Regions from separate parts of the Vibrio sp. B1FLJ16 genome, predicted to be linked through region 1. Evidence: predicted binding sites of a transcription regulator. Region 1 holds the regulator's gene; each other region holds the start of a gene.

Region 1 (4,597 bases):
AATTTGTTTTAGAGCAGCCTAATGCTCATCTATTTGATGACCACATCGCCAACACGCTCCAAATTGCCCCTCATTCATTTCTGAGCACACTGAGCAGCGCCAATCCTGGTAAGTATTTGGCTGAGCCTGCATCTGGTAAGCATCAACAATAACCGAAGCTTTCATCTGTTGTTCAGGCGCGAACAACCATATGTAGGGATCGGTTTCATCACTGAACGGCAGCTCACCTTTTAAACCAAAAAGTCCTTCACCGCGAACTTCGCACTGTATTTGCTCAGTTTTAAGTAAGCCGCAAACGATATGCGCCTCTGCAGGGTTTTTGGCAATAAATATTTTCATTGAAGATGTCCGTTTTGCTCAGTTTGATTGGGTCTTAGTTTATTCATCACCCATCTGGCAATAATAGGAAACAAGCCCAGTAAAGCAAATGATGCTAAAACTCCGGGAGATACGATACCGGAAAGGCTATCTATTGTGGCCAACTGTGTACCGGCGTTCAGGTATACAGCAGTGCCCGGGAGCATACCGACTTGGCTTGTTAGATAAAATCGACTCACTGACATCGGAGTCAGTCCCATCAACAAATTAATCAGGAAAAACGGGAAGACAGGAATTAAGCGTAATGAAAGCAGGTAGAATGCGCCGTCTTTTTCTACGCCGTTATTGATCGCAGAAAGTTTATTTTCGAACTTGGTTTGAACCCAATCTCTTAATAGGTAGCGACTACTAAGGAAAGCAAGGGTAGCGCCTATGGTGCTCGCAAATGAGACTAACATTAAGCTGGTCCAAAAACCGAATAGTGCGGCTCCCAGTAAGGTCACCACAGCAGCGCCGGGGATTGAAAACGCAGTAATTAAAACGTAAATCAGGAAATAGAGGGTCGCGGCAAACAGGAAATTTTGCTCGATATACGCGTTTAGCGCTTCTTGTTGAGCTTTGGCGTTCTCTAAAGTGAGGTATTGGCTAAAACTTGCAGCCAGTACAATGATCGTTAACAGTAGGATTAACCCAAAAATCAGTTTCTTATTCATATTTTACTCCAGAAGGGTTACCTTTTCCCAACTCATAACGGATACAGTAGGTATAGACAGCTTGAGGCAGAAAAAAATTTCAAAAAAAAACCGCAGACGAAGCTGCGGTTTTAGAAGTTTAAGGAAATTTAGCTGAATACTTATCTCGAAAGAGCGTTTTTCAACTCTTCTCGTCTAGATTGAGGTACGACGCTCCAATGAGTGCCGTTTATTGCGCCTTCTAAGGCCCAGAGCAGTTCAATGCTAACCTTTGCTGAGTGAGAGTCACGTATCGCTTTATAAGCGCTTAGTGCACCTTCTTCTTCAAGCTGTTCTACTGATTCAATACCAGCTTTTTTTAGCATTCGCTCTGTAGCGAGCCTTAAGTTAGGCAGATCTTTCAATCTGTCTGGCTTGCTAGTTGCTTGTTGTTTTTTTTCTAATTTAGCTTGTTCTAATGACTGCTTCGCCACTTCGACTAAGCGCTCACTTGATTCCCATAAGTCGTTGGAAATCGCGTAGTACTTAGTAACTACCGGAAACCCACGCTTTTTATAAACGTACGGTTTTAGTCCTTGTGTCTCGAAGTTAGATGAAGTCTGTTGGTCTGCTCGTATATGAAGTTGATCATTTACAACAAGTGCAAACATCGTTTCATCTGCGAAAAGCCCGAAGCCACCAAACATAGAGCGCGACTTGATCGTGCCAAGTGGCTCAAATAGCTTCATAGAATCTTTGAGTATCGGTTTATCCATGATGTGTTATCTCGGTGTAATTAATATTACGCCACCAAAAGTCAGGTCCGAGAGAATAGCAAATACATACAAGAATAATGTCATTAAAGGGTAAACTCATTATATGCATATTTGCCATCGGCAACCCCGCTACCTTTCATTCTATCAAATGGTTAAGGCCGGAAGCTTTGCGTCCCACCCTTTCGGATGGTTTGCCCTGTGCGTGACCATATGAGGATACTTGTTATCTTGAATTAACATCACGTTTTAGCGATCAAAATGTGATTTTCCTTCAAAAAATTGCAAGGTATTTATGGGTGCTTGTTCATATGTAAAAGATGTGATTATGCATGAGCTAGTTACTGTGTGATATGGATTGTAATTATATAAAACAGTGCTTTACTAATGTTATTTTTACGGTATGGGACTACGATAAAGAGACTAAAAATTTAATTTATCTGGATAAAAATAAGCGCTCATTAAGAGCGCTTATGGAGAGTTAGTTAAGTTTCTTTACCGTATTTCGGACGACCAACTCTGGTTGCATTTCAAAAATGCGTTTTTCGTGGTCTTTATCTTTAATACGTTCTAGTAGAATTTCGAACGCATTTTTACCAACACGACGTTTAGGTTGGTGAATCGTCGTCAATGGCGGAGAGAAGTATTCTGCCAACTCAATGTTGTCATAACCAATTACGGAAATATCGTCAGGGATCTTGATGCCGTTTTGCTGTAAGCGACTCATAAGGCCTAATGCCATCGTATCGTTAAAGCAGAAAACCGCTGTTGGGCGTTTTTCCATTGCCGTAATTTTATCCGCAACCAAAACAGCAGTGTCACACTCGAAATTCCCTTCAAGAATCCAGTCTTCATTCACAGGAATGTTTGCTTCTGCCATTGCTCGGCGGAAGCCGACTATACGCTCTTTACAGGCTAACTTATCAAAATGGCCGCTTAGGCAAGCAATATCAGTATGACCGTTTTCGATCAGATATTTGGTTGCGATGTAACCGCCTTCTTCTGAGTTATCCATGATTTTGTCGGCTTGTGAACTTTCCGGACCCCAGTCCATGACAACTTTTGGAATGTTAGAGTGGCGGTCGAGCATCTCATTTAGCTCTTCCGTTAAGTCAGAACACATGACTAAGATCCCATCAACGCGTTTTTCCGCAAGCATACGAATGTAATCGCGTTGCTTTTCGTAGATACCACCGGTATTACATAAGATCAGTGTGTAACCTTGACGGTAACAGTAGCTCTCAACACCATCAATGACTTCAGAGAAGAACAGGTTAGTCGATTGCGTTACCAACATACCAATAGTACGAGTTGAGTTACATTTCAGACTGCGAGCAACCGCACTTGGTGCATAGTTAAGCTCATCAACTGCTTTCATAACTTTTTCTTGCGTTGCTTCTGCAACAAAACGCGTCTTATTGATAACGTGTGAAACTGTGGTGGTTGAAACGCCGGCTAATCGAGCAACGTCTTTTATAGTGGCCATAAATGGTGTCCTGTATCGAGCTACTTAATATACCATTGAAGATAAACCGTTCTGCCTAATCCCTTTCGCAAACTCAGTGCAATAATCGCTTGCACACAGAGTTCGCATAGCGTTGGTTTCTCCTGAAACAGTAAAAGGTTTGTAGCGATATAATAGGCTGAGGCTGCCGATTTTCCTAAATTGAGCGAAATAGCGAACTTCAACCTGTAAAGAAAACACAAAAACCGCTATTATTTCAGCGGTTTACATGAAAATCATATTTAATCGTTTGCGTTCACATTTTAGCTCTATATGGACGAGCTCGCAATAATAACAGCAATAATTTTGCGTATTTCAAGTCACATTTTGATGGCTAAAAAAGTTAGTGTTTTCAATCAGGTTAACGCAAGAGAAAATCCGCAAACCTGGTGTGAGAATTTTCTGAAAAAAGACAATGCCTATTCACCAGTAAGATAAGTACTGTCTAGTTTGCAAAATGCAACGAGTAATTGTGCAACGCTGGCATAGAAACCAAACTCATCTAATTGATGACACTTTGCAGAGAATTGAGGCAACCAAGACATGAGTTGATGCTCAATGAAATGGTTCTGCTGAACAAAGGCTTCTTCCATATGCTTTTCCTGCTCGTACTCGTTGGAGCGAATGATCATGTTGCCCAAAAAATCGAGTTCTACGGCTAGGTGATCAGCAGGTTCGTTAAGTTTGTCATCGACTTGTACACCAAAATCTGCCATCAACTTTGCCATTTCTTCCGCTGGCTTATCGTTTAGTAAACCAGATTTACCGATATACATAGAAGCATAGGGCAGAGCACCGTACTTTTCTGTTTTAAGAAACAATTCACAAAAGTCAGCTGCTAATTCAAGCTGAGCGTCTTCACGGTCTTGCAGCCGGTTTAGTGCATCGACGAGGTTATTAACCGCGAGTTTCAGAGACTCGTTTTCACCTAAGCCAGCTAAAAAACTACGAATTTCTACACTGTGGTAAGCCTCTAGATCTTTGTCGGTCAGCTCTTTGGCGAACAAGCTAGAAAACCACCAGTAAATTTCGGCACGTTTTTCATTAAAAGCTTTCACTTCTTGCATTTCAGGCTCCTGAATTATGCTTTATGTTTTGCATCAGAATATAAATAACGAATGTCCTTTAAGTGTAATCAAATAAAATGAACAGCAGTAACTATAATTATGAAGTTTTATAAGGAAATATGTCTGTTTATTAACAGTGTCCGGTAAGCTTGTTTTGAGTCAACAAAATCGTTAAATATTGCTTTTTCGTGTGTCTGTGACTAGAAATGTTAATAGTTATGAATAGAATAAAACTCTGATAATAAATGACGGAAAGTGGTGTAA
Region 2 (4,597 bases), 1.3 Mb from region 1:
AATAAGATTCTTGCCCATGAACTGAATCTGGTTCTCGATGCAGAGGGAGAACTGAAATCTGAGGCACCACTGCGACGCCAGTTGTTGGAACGCCTGGGTGTGACGGTTCACAGTATCGACAGCGAAAAAGCAGAAGAGTTTAACCATGCTATGACGATCGATCTGATGTCGGAAGAGATGACCCAGGAACTGGATTCTCCGACAGAAGTACGCCTGATGTTAGGCAGTGACAGTTACATCTTGTGGATGCACATCGATCAGATGCCTAACTCGATTATCCGAATCCCGCTTTCTGAGCTGCAGGAAGAAGATTTCGCACCGCTGTTCCGTAACAGCCTAATTATGGCGCTGCTGATTATCGCCGGTGGCTGGTTATTTATCCGCTTACAAAACCGCCCGTTAGTTGCCCTGGAGAAGGCGGCTAAAGGCGTGGGGCGGGGCGAGATTCCACCACCTTTACCAGAGAAAGGTGCGATTGAAATTCGTTCTGTAACGCGGGCGTTTAATCAGATGTCGAAAGGTATTCAGGAGTTAGAAGAGGATCGCGCACTGCTGATGGCGGGTATCAGTCATGATTTGCGTACACCACTGACCCGAATTCGTCTAGCAACGGAAATGATGTCACCAGAGGACAGCTATCTCGCGGAAGGCATCATCAGTGATACAGAAGAGTGTAACGAAATCATCAGCCAGTTTATGGATTATCTCAAACCGGTGAATAACCAGACATTTGAAGCCGTGTATCTCAATGACATCGCTCGTGATGTAGCCAGCGCAGAGGGTGGCTATGAGCAGGAAATTGAGACGCAAATAGAAGAATCGATCAAACCGGCATTAGGTAACCCGATCGCGATAAAACGCGCGGTGACCAATTTAGTGGTTAATGCGGTTCGTTACGGAAATGGATGGATTAAAGTCTCGACGGGGATGACGGCAGATAATCAGCTGGTCTGGGTAACCGTTGAAGATAACGGACCTGGGATTGAACCGGGGCAGATCGGTAAACTGTTTGAACCGTTTACGCGGGGTGACACCGCCCGTGGCAGTGAGGGCACCGGACTTGGTCTGGCAATCGTTAAGCGAATTGTCAGCCAGCATTCAGGTTCGGTGGTGATGCGCAACCGCAGTGAAGGTGGCTTGATCGTACAAATCAGTTTCCCGACTAAGTGAGTTTGCCAACTTAGATAATCACCGATACAAATAAAAAGCCCGACCTCAGCTTTGAGGTCGGGCTTTGTCTTATCCTATGATCAGTTTAGGATTCTTTAACTTCCTGAGTAGCAAGTTCTTCGTCTGCCAGTTTTTCAGGTAACAGCAGGTTAAGGATGATCGCCGTGATACCACCGGCAGCCACACCAGTTGAGAAAATACTCTTAATAAACTCCGGCATGAACTGCAGAATCTCTGGTTTCTGAGCAATACCCAGACCCATAGAAAATGATAGCGCCATGATAAGAATGGCACGGCGGTCTAGCTCCACACGAGAGATAATACGTACACCTGCTGCTGCAATCGTACCGAACATCACGATCGTTGCGCCGCCAAGCACAGGTTCAGGAATAAGCTGTACGAAGCTCGCCACACCCGGGAATAAGCCAAGTACAACCAGCATGCCAGAGATGAAATAACCAACGTAGCGGCTTGCTACGCCTGTCAGCATAATGATGCCGTTGTTCTGGCTGAACGTAGAGTTTGGAAAGCTGTTAAAGATAGCAGCAATAGCAGAGTTCAGGCCGTCTGCCAAAACGCCGCCTTTGATACGTTTCATGTAAACCGGTCCTTTTACCGGTTCGCCTGATACTTCTGATGTTGCGGTAATATCACCAATGGCTTCCAGCGCGGTAATAAAGAAAATCAGTACCAGCGGGATAAACAGTGACCAGTCAAAAGATAAACCAAACTGCATTGGTATAGGCAGTGCAACCAGATTGGTTTCACTCAGTTTTGATGTGTCTACCATGCCCATAAAGTACGCCATTACATAGCCAACCAGCATAGCAATCACTATAGAAGCTACGCGTATGTACGGATTGTTAGAGCGGTTCAGAATTACAATTAAGCCAAGTACGGTTCCTGCCAGCGCAAGCTTGTCCAGACTGCCGAACGTGCCGTCACCCATCGCGGCGTAGCCTCCGCCCACAGAGACCAAGCCGACCTGAATCAGTGTCAGACCAATCAGAGTGACTACGATACCTGACACCAGCGGGGTAATGATGCGGCGCGCGTGCTCAAGGACTCGGGAAAGCAGAATCTCCGCGAATGAGGCGACCAGAATGGTACCGAATATCGCCGCCATCATGGTACTGATGTCTGCTCCGCCGGCTTTTAAGGATAAACCGGCACCAATGATTGGACCCAAAAAGTTAAAGCTGGTGCCTTGTACGGACAGCAGCCCGGAACCAACCGGACCAAAGGTGCGGATCTGAATAAAGGAAGAGACCCCTGATGCAAACAGAGACATGCTGATGATGGTATTGGTCTGATCTGCCGGAACACCTAAAGACTGACAGATGATCAATGAGGGAGTGATAACGGCAACGAACATCGCCATCAGGTGCTGAACGGCTGCAAAAATCGTTTGTGGCAGTGGTGGACGATCATTTAACTGATAGACCAGTTCCGAAGGTCGGTTTGAAGTTGTCATGTTTTTCTCGCTTGTCGCAATGTTTCTTCCCCAGAGCTCGCTGAATGGGAGGTCTGGACGGAGCTGATGTTTTGATCTGTGATTGCTGTTAATCAGTGTCAGCTCAGGTTGGTTGGGGTCAACAGACCCTAAAAGTTGTGCGCGATTATAGAGTGATTTAACTAAAAAGCAAACGATTGCTTCTTGCGGAAATAAATGGCGATAACTCTGTTTTTTTCGCCATTTTATTTATTAAACTTTGGGGGGACTATGCCTTGGAATAAATGTCACGCTCACCTAACCAACGGTCAATAATGGCAGTCGCGTTCGAAGGGTAATTGTCATGAATGTGGCGCGCAATGCGCTGAACTTCGGGAATTAAGCGCTGATCTCTGACTAAGTCGGCAATCTTAAAATCAGCCAGACCAGTTTGCTTGGTACCTAATAACTCACCAGGACCACGTATTTCTAAATCTTTCTGTGCGATAACAAAACCGTCATTGCTTTCACGCAGTACCCCGAGACGTTTTTGGGCTGTTTTCGACAGTGGCGAGTGGTAGAGCAAAACACAGTGGCTGGCGACAGAGCCTCGTCCTACACGGCCTCTTAGCTGGTGCAGCTGAGCCAGACCCAGTCGTTCTGGGTTTTCGATGATCATCAGGCTAGAGTTCGGTACGTCTACGCCAACCTCTATCACGGTTGTTGCGACCAGCAGGTGGAGCTTGTTGTCTTTAAAGTCCTGCATTACCGCCTGTTTTTCCGTCGGTTTCATGCGGCCGTGAACCAGGCCAATTTTCACATCAGGCAGTTTGCGCTGCAGCTCTTCCGCAGTATCGGCGGCGGCTTGCGCTTCTAGCACTTCTGATTCATCAATCAGGGTACACACCCAGTAAGCCTGTTTGCCTTCGTTAAGACAGGCGTGACGAACACGTTCAACAATGTCATCGCGTTTAGTATCTGGAATCGCGACGGTCTGAATCGGCGTTCGTCCCGGTGGTAGCTCGTCAATCACCGAGGTTTCTAAATCTGCATAGGCGGTCATAGCTAAAGTGCGCGGAATAGGCGTGGCGGTCATGATCAACTGATGCGGATAAGCGCCTTGCTTAGCGCCTTTTTCGCGCAGCTCTAAGCGCTGGTGGACACCAAAACGGTGTTGTTCATCGATAATGACCAGTGCCAGGTGATGAAATTCGACATGTTCCTGAAACAGCGCGTGAGTACCCACTACCATCTGCGCCTCACCACTGGCAATACGTGCGAGTTCTGTTTCTTTGGCTTTACCTTTTAGTTTGCCCGCCAACCAGCCGACCTGAATGCCCATAGCTTCGAACCAGTTGGCAAAATTAATCGCGTGCTGCTCAGCAAGAAGCTCGGTTGGTGCCATGAGTGCTACTTGATAACCGTGTTCAATCGCCCGGACGGCAGCTAATGCCGCAACCAGCGTTTTACCTGAACCCACATCGCCCTGGACAAGACGCATCATCGGATGTGGTTTTTCGAGATCGCTTTCAATCTCTTTCACTACCCGTGACTGGGCATTAGTCGGTGAGAATGGCAGTTGTGCCAGCAGTTGGTTTTTCAGTTTTTCACACTGGGAAAGGGGCAAGGCAATGTCTTGTTGCCCTTTACTGCGCACCGCCAGCATAGAGAGGTTTTGCGCTAGCAGTTCTTCCATTATCAGGCGAATTTGTGCCGGGTGTTTACCTTCATCAAACTCATCCAGATTAATGGTTGGCGGCGGCCTGTGAATAGTATGCAGCGCCTGCGACATGGTGATTTGATGATTGTACAATCCGGACGGCAACAACTCTTGCACTGCGGCTTTATCAAGTAACGTCAGTGCCTGCTCAGTGAGGTTACGCAGCGTGATTTGCCTTAGCCCATCTGTCGTTGGGTAAACGGGAGTCAGGTTTTGTTCGACGTCGGGCTTTTGCTCGCCGACGCAAAACTTGTAATCAGGATGAACGATTTCCA
Region 3 (4,597 bases), 1.1 Mb from region 1:
TGCATGGTTGTGAGATTCACGATCGAGTATTGGTAGGGATGGGAGCAATTGTTCTCGACGGTGTGGTAATTCAGTCAGAAGTAATGATTGGCGCTGGTAGTTTGGTGCCACCAGGAAAAGTATTGGAAAGTGGTTACCTCTATGTAGGCAGCCCGGTTAAGCAAGCACGCCCTCTGTCAGAGAAAGAGCGCGCCTTTTTGCAAAAGTCTTCTGATAACTATGTACAGAACAAAAATGACTACTTAAATGAAGTTGAAGTTATTAGTTAATTGTTCGTTATTCTACTTATTCAATAACAATGTGGCCTTCTTCATCGAAGGCTTCATCTTCTATCAGTTCTTCAGCAATTTCTTCTAGATCAAACCGGCAGGCGACAAACACTTCTACTGCTTGTTGCTCGCTTTTAATATCCGAACCACTGATTTTGACTAACTTCTGTTTTGTTACGTAGCATTCTATCAGAGCTCCCGACTGCTGCGCAGGAAAGCGTACCGATTGCGAAGGCTCGTCCCACGACTGCATGTCAGGAAATAAAATAGATTGATTCATCGGTTACTGACCTTCAAGGTTTTTTCTTAATTCACGTAAGATCTGTTTGGCGCCAGGACGCAAGCCACGCCACAACATAAAACTTTCAGATGCCTGGCTGACCAACATTCCTAAACCATCATAAGCTTGAGCAGCGCCATGCTCCTTAGCCCAATGGTTAAACTTAGTATCGCCACTTCCATACATCATGTCATAGCTGACACTATCAGGCGCGAAAATAGCTGGCGATATTTCAGGAAGATCACCACTCAGCGACGCGGAAGTAGAGTTGATAATGACGTCATATTCTTCATTAATGGCGCTCATCTCTTTCGCTGTCACCGCTCCATACGCAGCGAACAGCTCCGCCAACTCTTCTGCTTTGGAAAAAGTTCTATTGGTGACCGTCAGAGTAACGGGCTTTTGCTCAAGTAACGGAAGAATTACACCACGAGAAGCACCACCAGCACCTATGATAAGGATACGGGCACCTTCTAAAGCCACTTGATGCTGGAGCAAGTCTTGTACCAAGCCAGCCCCGTCCGTGTTGTCACCTATGATCTCACCGTCATCAAGTTTTTTTAGCGTATTCACGGCACCAGCCAATTGCGCGCGTTCAGTCAAACGACTGGCAAATTGATAAGCCTCTTCTTTGAAAGGTAAGGTCACGTTACATCCTTTGCCACCTTCAGCAAAAAACATGGTCACCGCCTCGATAAACCCACCAACTGGCGCACATTCAGCCGTATAAGTCAGTGACTGATTAGTTTGGCGAGCAAAGAGTGTATGGATAAATGGCGACTTACTATGCCCGATAGGATTACCAAACACGGCGTAGCGATCAATTTGCTGAGTCATTTCCTTACCTTTATTCCTTACCTAAATACAGAGAAAAACAGGGCCATCTGATTAAAGATGACCCTATCACTATCTATCTATATAGAAAAGGAGATTCAGCGCTTACCACTCGCGTGGTTTTAGGTATCGCTCGTAAAGTTCAGCTTCAGGTGTGCCTGGTTCCGGTTGGTAGCTGTATTCCCATCGTGCTAACGGCGGCATCGACATCAGAATCGACTCAGTACGCCCGCCACTTTGTAAGCCAAATAACGTGCCACGGTCATACACTAAGTTAAACTCCACATAGCGACCACGGCGGTACAGTTGGAAATCGCGCTCACGCTCGCCGAACTCAATATCTTTACGTCGCGCAACAATAGGTAAGTAAGCCTGACAGAAGCCTTCGCCTACCGCTTTAATGTAATCGAAACACTTATCAAATTCCCAATGGTTCAAATCATCAAAGAACAAACCACCAACACCACGCGTTTCGTTTCGGTGTGGAAGGAAGAAGTACTTATCACACCATGCTTTGTGATCGGCATAAACGTCATCACCAAACGGGGCACAGATTGTCTTTGCTGTATCGTGCCACGACTGACAGTCTTCTTCAAAAGGATAGAAAGGAGTCAGGTCGAAACCACCACCAAACCACCAAATAGGGTCTTCTCCCTCTTTTTCTGCAATGAAGAAACGTACGTTAGCATGAGAAGTCGGTACATAAGGGTTTTTAGGGTGAATAACCAGAGAAACACCCATCGCTTCAAAGCGGCGACCAGCCAACTCTGGACGATGAGCTGTCGCTGACGCTGGCATTTCTTTTCCTTCAACATGAGAAAAGTTTACCCCGCCCTGCTCAAAAACATGGCCATCACGCAGGACTCGAGAACGACCACCACCACCAAGGCGCTCGCCCGGCTCACGATGCCATGCATCTTCGACAAAGACGGCCTTTCCATCTTCTTGTTCTAACTGCTGACAAATAGAATCCTGAAGCGACATCAGGAACTGCTTTACAGCATGCTTATCGATTACTGACATACGTTATTACCTATTATCCGATAACTATTGATAACTAACTGGCAGGGTTAGCCCTGTCTTAATATTTGCGAGGTTTTAGCGTCACGAATCTCACTTGGTTTATCACGGCCACTGGTTTCACCACGAAGAATCGCCACCAGTTTGTCTCCTAACTGCAGCTCAACTTCTTCTGTCGTCATGCACGGCGGTAAGCCAGAAAGATTTGCGCTGGTAGAGGTTAACGGCTTTCCGAATGCATTACACATTTTTTGCACCAAAGGATGATCAGTCACACGAACAGCAATTGAATCAAACTGCCCTGAAACCCAATTAGATACTTTATCGCTCGCAGGCATGATCCAAGTGTACGGACCCGGCCAGGTTGCATGAACTTTATCTAGTTGCTCCTGAGTAAGTTGAGATTCATCAATATAAGGCAATAACTGCTCATAACTGGCCGCAATCAGAATAAGCCCCTTCTCTACTGGACGTTGTTTCAGTTCCAGCAGTTTTTGGATGGCTTCTGGGTTGTCCGGATCGCACCCGACACCAAAAACGCCCTCTGTCGGATAGGCAATTACTTCGCCTTGCTGTAGTGCGCTCAGCACCTGTTCAAAGTTATCCACCGATTACTTCCTGATAGTCTGATTATTATGTTATGCCGCTAAGTGTACAAAGATTCATTCTCAGAGACTAAAGCTATTTTTTTATAAAATGTATCAATAACATTTACCGAGCCACGCAAACGTTTGCTTGAGACAAAAATCCCCGTATAATGCGCACAAATTTATCAGCTCACCTAATTTTGCAGCTTGAAGGAGTTTGAGATGAAAGTCGGTATCATCATGGGTTCTAAATCAGATTGGCCAACCATGAAATTAGCAGCAGACATGCTGGATCAGTTTGGTGTGTCTTACGAAACAAAAGTGGTGTCAGCTCACCGTACTCCTCAGCTGTTAGCCGATTACGCAAGCAGTGCAAAAGAACGTGGTATCAAAGTGATCATCGCTGGTGCGGGCGGCGCGGCTCACCTTCCAGGCATGGCAGCGGCATTCACCAGTGTGCCAGTACTCGGCGTTCCGGTTCAGTCTCGTGCACTGAAAGGCATGGACTCTCTGCTGTCTATCGTACAAATGCCAAAAGGTATCGCAGTCGGTACGTTGGCAATTGGCGAAGCGGGCGCAGCTAACGCAGGCATCCTGGCAGCACAGATTCTGGGTACTCATGATGAAAGCATCATGGCCAAAGTCGAAGCGTTCCGTAATGAACAGACAGAAACCGTACTGGCGAACCCAAACCCAGCTGAGGATTAATCGGATGCATGTACTGGTTCTCGGAGCAGGTCAGCTGGCTCGTATGATGTCTCTGGCTGGTGCGCCACTGAATATTCAAATCTCGGCTTACGATGTCGGTAGCGGTAACGTTGTCCATCCTCTTACTCAACACGTGCTTGGACATGGTCTAGAAAATGCCATTGAACAAGTCGATGTTATTACAGCAGAATTCGAGCATATTCCTCACGATGTACTCGACATCTGTGAAAAAAGCGGAAAGTTCCTTCCTAGTACCGAAGCCATCAAGGCTGGCGGTGACCGACGTCTTGAAAAAGCATTATTAGATAATGCTGGTGTACGTAACGCAAAGTACTACGTAATTGAAACACGGGAAGATTTTGAACGTGCCATTGAACACGTCGGCATGCCAATGGTGCTGAAAAGCGCTTTAGGCGGCTACGACGGGAAAGGACAATGGCGCTTGAAAGAAGCTTCTCAGGTAGACGCTATCTGGATGGAAATGGCCGAGTGCATCGCAACAACACCAACTCAAGCGATTGTAGCTGAGGAGTTTGTGCCATTTAACCGTGAAGTATCGTTAGTCGGCGCCCGCGGCAAAGATGGCAGTGTTGAAGTTTATCCGCTGGCAGAAAACGTGCACACCAATGGTGTGTTGAGCCTGTCGACAGCCATTGATGCACCAGAGCTGCAAGATCAAGCCAAGCAAATGTTCACCGCAGTTGCAGACAGCCTGGAGTACGTTGGCGTATTAGCTCTCGAGTTCTTTGATGTCGATGGTGCTTTGTTGGTTAATGAGATTGCTCCACGGGTACACAACTCAGGTCACTGGACACAACAAGGTGCGGAAACTTGCCAGTTTGAAAACCATCTGCGCGCAGTGTGCAGCTTGCCACTAGGCAGCACCAAACTGATTCGCG
Region 4 (4,597 bases), 1.3 Mb from region 1:
GAGGGCTGACCGTATCTAGCTTTTCTGCGGCAATAGCCAGTTGGTGACGCATGGTTAGTAACTTACGATCCATCGCATCCATTAGCTTTTGTTCTGCACGTTCTAACTTCGATTTCTGCTCAGCTAATTGCTTTACAGGAGAGTTTAACTGCAGACGATAATGTTTGCGCTCAACCGCTTGTTGGCGGGTATCAATAAATCGCTGCATTGCTCTTCGCAGACGTGTATCCAGCTCGTCGAGTTGCTGAGACTGACGTTGTAGCTGATAGTTTGGATGCTGACGTTCTAAACGGTGGAGCAGTTTTGTGCTTTGTTGCCTTTGTGTCGCTAAGTAGTAACGCATTGCGCTGGCTAGCTTATGCTGGCGGGTAATGAGAGCCTGGTCTTTATGGCTGTTGTCACGGCTTACCAGTTCAGCGGCTGCCGAAGGTGTTGGAGCCCGTACATCAGCAACAAAGTCGGCAATGGTCACATCGACTTCGTGTCCAACAGCACTGATGATCGGAATCTGGCTAGCCACGATCGTACGTGCAAGTATCTCATTATTAAAGCACCATAAGTCCTCTAAAGAGCCACCGCCACGACCGACAATCAATACATCACATTCATTGCGGCTGTTAGCACGGCCGATCGCCTGAGCAATCTGTATGGCAGCATCTTCTCCCTGAACCATGGTTGGGTATATCACAACCGGAAGCGAAGGATCACGACGTTTTAACACATCAAGAATATCGTAAAGTGCGGCTCCGGTTTTGGAAGTGATGACACCAACGCATTTCGGGTGCTCAGGCAAGGTGAGCTTGTTTGTCTGGGCAAACAAACCTTCTGCGGCCAGCTTCATCTTGAGCTCTTCGAACTCTTGCTGTAGACGACCATCACCTTCCGGCTGCATACTCTCGATAATAAGCTGGTAGTCACCTCGTGGCTCATACAGAGACAGGCGGGCTTTGACTAAAACTTGATTACCGTTGGCAGGTTTGAAAGTGACGCGACGATTGTTACCACGGAACATGGCACATTTAACTTGAGCACGGGAATCTTTAAGAGTGAGGTACCAGTGTCCCGAGACCGGAGCTGAGAAATTGGAGATCTCTCCGATAAGCCAGACGACACCCATTTCATTTTCCAACAACAGACGGACTTCTGCATTAAGACGGGAAACAGTGAAAATGTTTTGATTGGTCTGGGAGAGCACAGCTAATCTCGTAGACGTGAGTATGGAAGTTAGCGGCAATATAATACATAGCAAGGGGGTAAATGCAAGAAAAAAATTAAAAAATTTGTAGTCAAGCGATTGCGTTAACCGTATAATCCCTCCGCAATATCTAATCCAAATGTAGCTTGTAAACAAAAACTCGCTGCCCTCATTATGCGAAACGATGAGACTTTGGATTGTTTTTTTTACTCCTCTAATTGTGAGATATTGCAAATGCTAAGAATTGCCAAAGAAGCGCTGACATTCGACGACGTACTGCTAGTGCCAGCACACTCCACCGTTCTCCCAAACACAGCTGATCTTCGCACTCAGCTGACGAAAAATATTGCTCTGAATATTCCGATGATTTCTGCGTCTATGGATACAGTGACGGAAGCTCGTTTAGCTATCGCACTTGCGCAGGAAGGCGGTATTGGCTTTATCCACAAGAACATGTCTATTGAGCAGCAAGCCGCTGAAGTTCGTAAAGTTAAAAAGTTCGAAGCGGGTGTGGTAACAGATCCTGTAACAGTAAACCCTGACGAAACGATTGCTGATGTAGTTGCACTGACTGAAAAGCACGGCTTCGCTGGTTTCCCTGTAGTAACTGAGCACAACGAACTGGTTGGTATCATCACTGGTCGTGACGTTCGTTTCGTTACAGACCTTTCTAAGAAAGTATCTTCAGTAATGACGCCAAAAGAAAGCCTGGCAGCAGTGAAAGAAGGTGCAACTCGCGCAGAAGTTCAAGAGAAAATGCATGAAGCTCGCGTAGAGAAAGTGCTGGTTGTGAATGATGATTTCAAACTTACCGGTATGATCACAGCGAAAGACTTCCACAAAGCTGAGCGTAAGCCTAACGCATGTAAAGATGAGCGTGGCCGTCTGCGTGTAGGTGCTGCAGTTGGTGCTGGTGCAGGTAACGAAGAACGCGTTGCAGCATTAGTTGAAGCGGGCGTTGATGTATTACTTATTGACTCTTCACACGGTCACTCTGAAGGTGTTCTGAATCGTATTCGCGAAACTCGCGCAGCATACCCAGATCTCGACATCATCGGTGGTAACGTAGCAACTGGTGCCGGCGCTAAAGCACTTATTGAAGCGGGCGTAAGCGCAGTAAAAGTTGGTATCGGCCCAGGCTCTATTTGTACGACTCGTATTGTAACCGGTGTGGGTGTTCCTCAAATCACAGCAATCGCAGATGCGGCTGAAGTTGCGAACGAATACGGCATTCCTGTAATTGCTGACGGCGGTATCCGTTTCTCTGGCGATATCTGTAAAGCAATCGTAGCTGGCGCATCATGTGTGATGGTTGGTTCTATGTTTGCAGGTACTGAAGAAGCTCCGGGTGAAGTGATTCTTTACAACGGACGTTCATACAAAGCTTACCGCGGCATGGGTTCTCTGGGCGCAATGTCTCAAGGTTCTTCTGACCGTTACTTCCAGTCTGATAATGCAGCAGACAAGCTTGTTCCTGAAGGTATCGAAGGTCGTATCGCATACAAAGGCCGCCTAAAAGAGATCGTACACCAACAAATGGGTGGTCTACGTTCAAGCATGGGTCTGACAGGTTCTGCAACTATCGAAGATATGCGTACTAAAGCTGAATTTGTACGTATTTCTGGCGCAGGTATGCAAGAGTCTCACGTACACGATGTTCAGATCACTAAGGAAGCACCAAACTACCGTCTAGGTAACTAATAGCCCGACGTAAACGTTTGCTTTTTCCTTGAAGCATTAATAAGAGGCGAGTACACTCGCCTCGGTTTTAATCACTTAGCCTAAAAAAGACTGCTCAAAATGACTAAAAATATCCATGACCAACGTATTCTGATCTTGGACTTCGGTTCTCAGTACACTCAATTAGTTGCTCGCCGCGTACGTGAAATCGGCGTTTACTGTGAACTGTGGAGCTGGGATGTAGAAGAAGCGGATATTCGTGAATTCAACCCAGATGGCATCATCCTGTCTGGTGGCCCTGAAAGCGTTACGGAAGAGAACTCTCCTCGCGCACCTCAATACGTATTTGACTCAGGTGTTCCTGTACTTGGTGTATGTTACGGCATGCAGACCATGGCAGAACAGTTAGGTGGTCGAGTAGCTGGCTCAAACGAGCGTGAATTTGGCTACGCACAGGTTAAAGTTTCTGGTGAATCTGCACTGTTTAAAGATCTGGAAGCGACGCAAGATGTTTGGATGAGCCACGGCGATAAAGTAGTAGAAATTCCGGCAGACTTCGTAAAAGTTGGTGAGACAGAGACTTGTCCTTACGCAGCTATGGCGAACGAAGAGAAGAAATACTACGGCGTTCAGTTCCACCCAGAAGTTACGCACACAAAACAAGGTCTACAAATGCTAGAGAACTTTGTTCTTGGCGTATGTGGTTGTGAACGTCTTTGGACATCGGAATCGATCATCGAAGACGCTGTTGCTCGCATTAAAGAGCAAGTGGGTGATGACGAAGTGATCCTGGGCCTTTCTGGCGGTGTGGATTCATCCGTTGTTGCTATGCTGGTGCACCGTGCGATTGGCGATAAACTAACGTGTGTATTCGTGGATAACGGCCTGCTACGTTTAAACGAAGGTCAGCAGGTAATGGATATGTTTGGCGACAAGTTCGGTCTGAACATCATCAAAGTTGATGCAGAAGACCGTTTCCTTGACGCGCTGAAAGGCAAGTCAGATCCGGAAGACAAGCGTAAGACCATTGGTCACGTGTTCGTAGACGTATTCGATGAAGAATCGAAGAAGCTGAAAAACGCGAAATGGTTGGCTCAGGGTACAATTTACCCGGACGTAATCGAGTCAGCTGCTTCCAAGACGGGTAAAGCACACGTGATCAAATCGCACCATAACGTGGGCGGTCTGCCTGAAGATATGGAAATGGGTCTGGTTGAGCCATTACGTGAGCTGTTCAAAGACGAAGTTCGTAAGATCGGTCTGGAGCTAGGTCTTCCGTACAACATGCTTTACCGCCACCCGTTCCCGGGGCCAGGTCTGGGTGTTCGCGTTCTTGGCGAGATCAAGAAAGAGTACTGCGACTTACTACGTCGTGCTGACGCTATCTTCATTGAAGAGCTTCACGCAGCTGATCTGTACAACAAAGTTTCTCAAGCGTTCACTGTATTCCTACCAGTCCGTTCTGTTGGTGTAATGGGTGACGGTCGTAAGTATGATTGGGTTGTTTCTCTGCGTGCAGTAGAAACTATCGACTTCATGACTGCGCATTGGGCACACCTGCCATATGACTTCCTGGGTAAGGTTTCTAACCGCATTATCAACGAAGTTGATGGCATTTCGCGTGTTGTTTACGACATTTCTGGTAAGCCGCCAGCGACAATCGAATGGGAATAATCCTCTTCGGTACCGTTTGTTAAACCAGCCTTCGGGCTGGTTTTTTAT

Evidence for each region. The regulator PurR, encoded in region 1, represses purine synthesis genes. The targets are predictions, from matches to a motif close to TNANGNAAACGTTTNCNTNA.
Region 2: the regulator PurR is predicted to act here: its motif matches at 2,809-2,828, upstream of KHN79_RS00800 (uracil-xanthine permease family protein).
Region 3: the regulator PurR is predicted to act here: its motif matches at 3,123-3,142, upstream of purE (5-(carboxyamino)imidazole ribonucleotide mutase).
Region 4: the regulator PurR is predicted to act here: its motif matches at 1,283-1,302, upstream of guaB (IMP dehydrogenase).

The regions. Positions count from the first base shown of each region.
Region 1 covers NZ_HG992749.1:1,980,892-1,985,488, reverse strand. Annotated here, with positions in the region: gene KHN79_RS09010 (DUF2007 domain-containing protein) at 19-339, opposite strand; gene KHN79_RS09005 (TVP38/TMEM64 family protein) at 336-1,031, opposite strand; gene KHN79_RS09000 (TfoX/Sxy family DNA transformation protein) at 1,172-1,765, opposite strand; cyclic di-GMP riboswitch class I at 1,882-1,971, opposite strand; gene purR (HTH-type transcriptional repressor PurR) at 2,244-3,248, opposite strand; gene torD (molecular chaperone TorD) at 3,686-4,333, opposite strand.
Region 2 covers NZ_HG992749.1:167,286-171,882, forward strand. Annotated here, with positions in the region: gene envZ (two-component system sensor histidine kinase EnvZ) at 1-1,170, shown strand, start outside; gene KHN79_RS00800 (uracil-xanthine permease family protein) at 1,256-2,644, opposite strand; gene recG (ATP-dependent DNA helicase RecG) at 2,892-4,597, opposite strand, start outside.
Region 3 covers NZ_HG992749.1:3,033,609-3,038,205, forward strand. Annotated here, with positions in the region: gene KHN79_RS13885 (gamma carbonic anhydrase family protein) at 1-269, shown strand, start outside; gene KHN79_RS13890 (DUF1488 domain-containing protein) at 286-549, opposite strand; gene aroE (shikimate dehydrogenase) at 553-1,386, opposite strand; gene hemF (oxygen-dependent coproporphyrinogen oxidase) at 1,489-2,406, opposite strand; gene KHN79_RS13905 (L-threonylcarbamoyladenylate synthase) at 2,454-3,011, opposite strand; gene purE (5-(carboxyamino)imidazole ribonucleotide mutase) at 3,213-3,698, shown strand; gene KHN79_RS13915 (5-(carboxyamino)imidazole ribonucleotide synthase) at 3,703-4,597, shown strand, end outside.
Region 4 covers NZ_HG992749.1:648,712-653,308, forward strand. Annotated here, with positions in the region: gene xseA (exodeoxyribonuclease VII large subunit) at 1-1,195, opposite strand, end outside; gene guaB (IMP dehydrogenase) at 1,430-2,896, shown strand; gene guaA (glutamine-hydrolyzing GMP synthase) at 2,996-4,549, shown strand.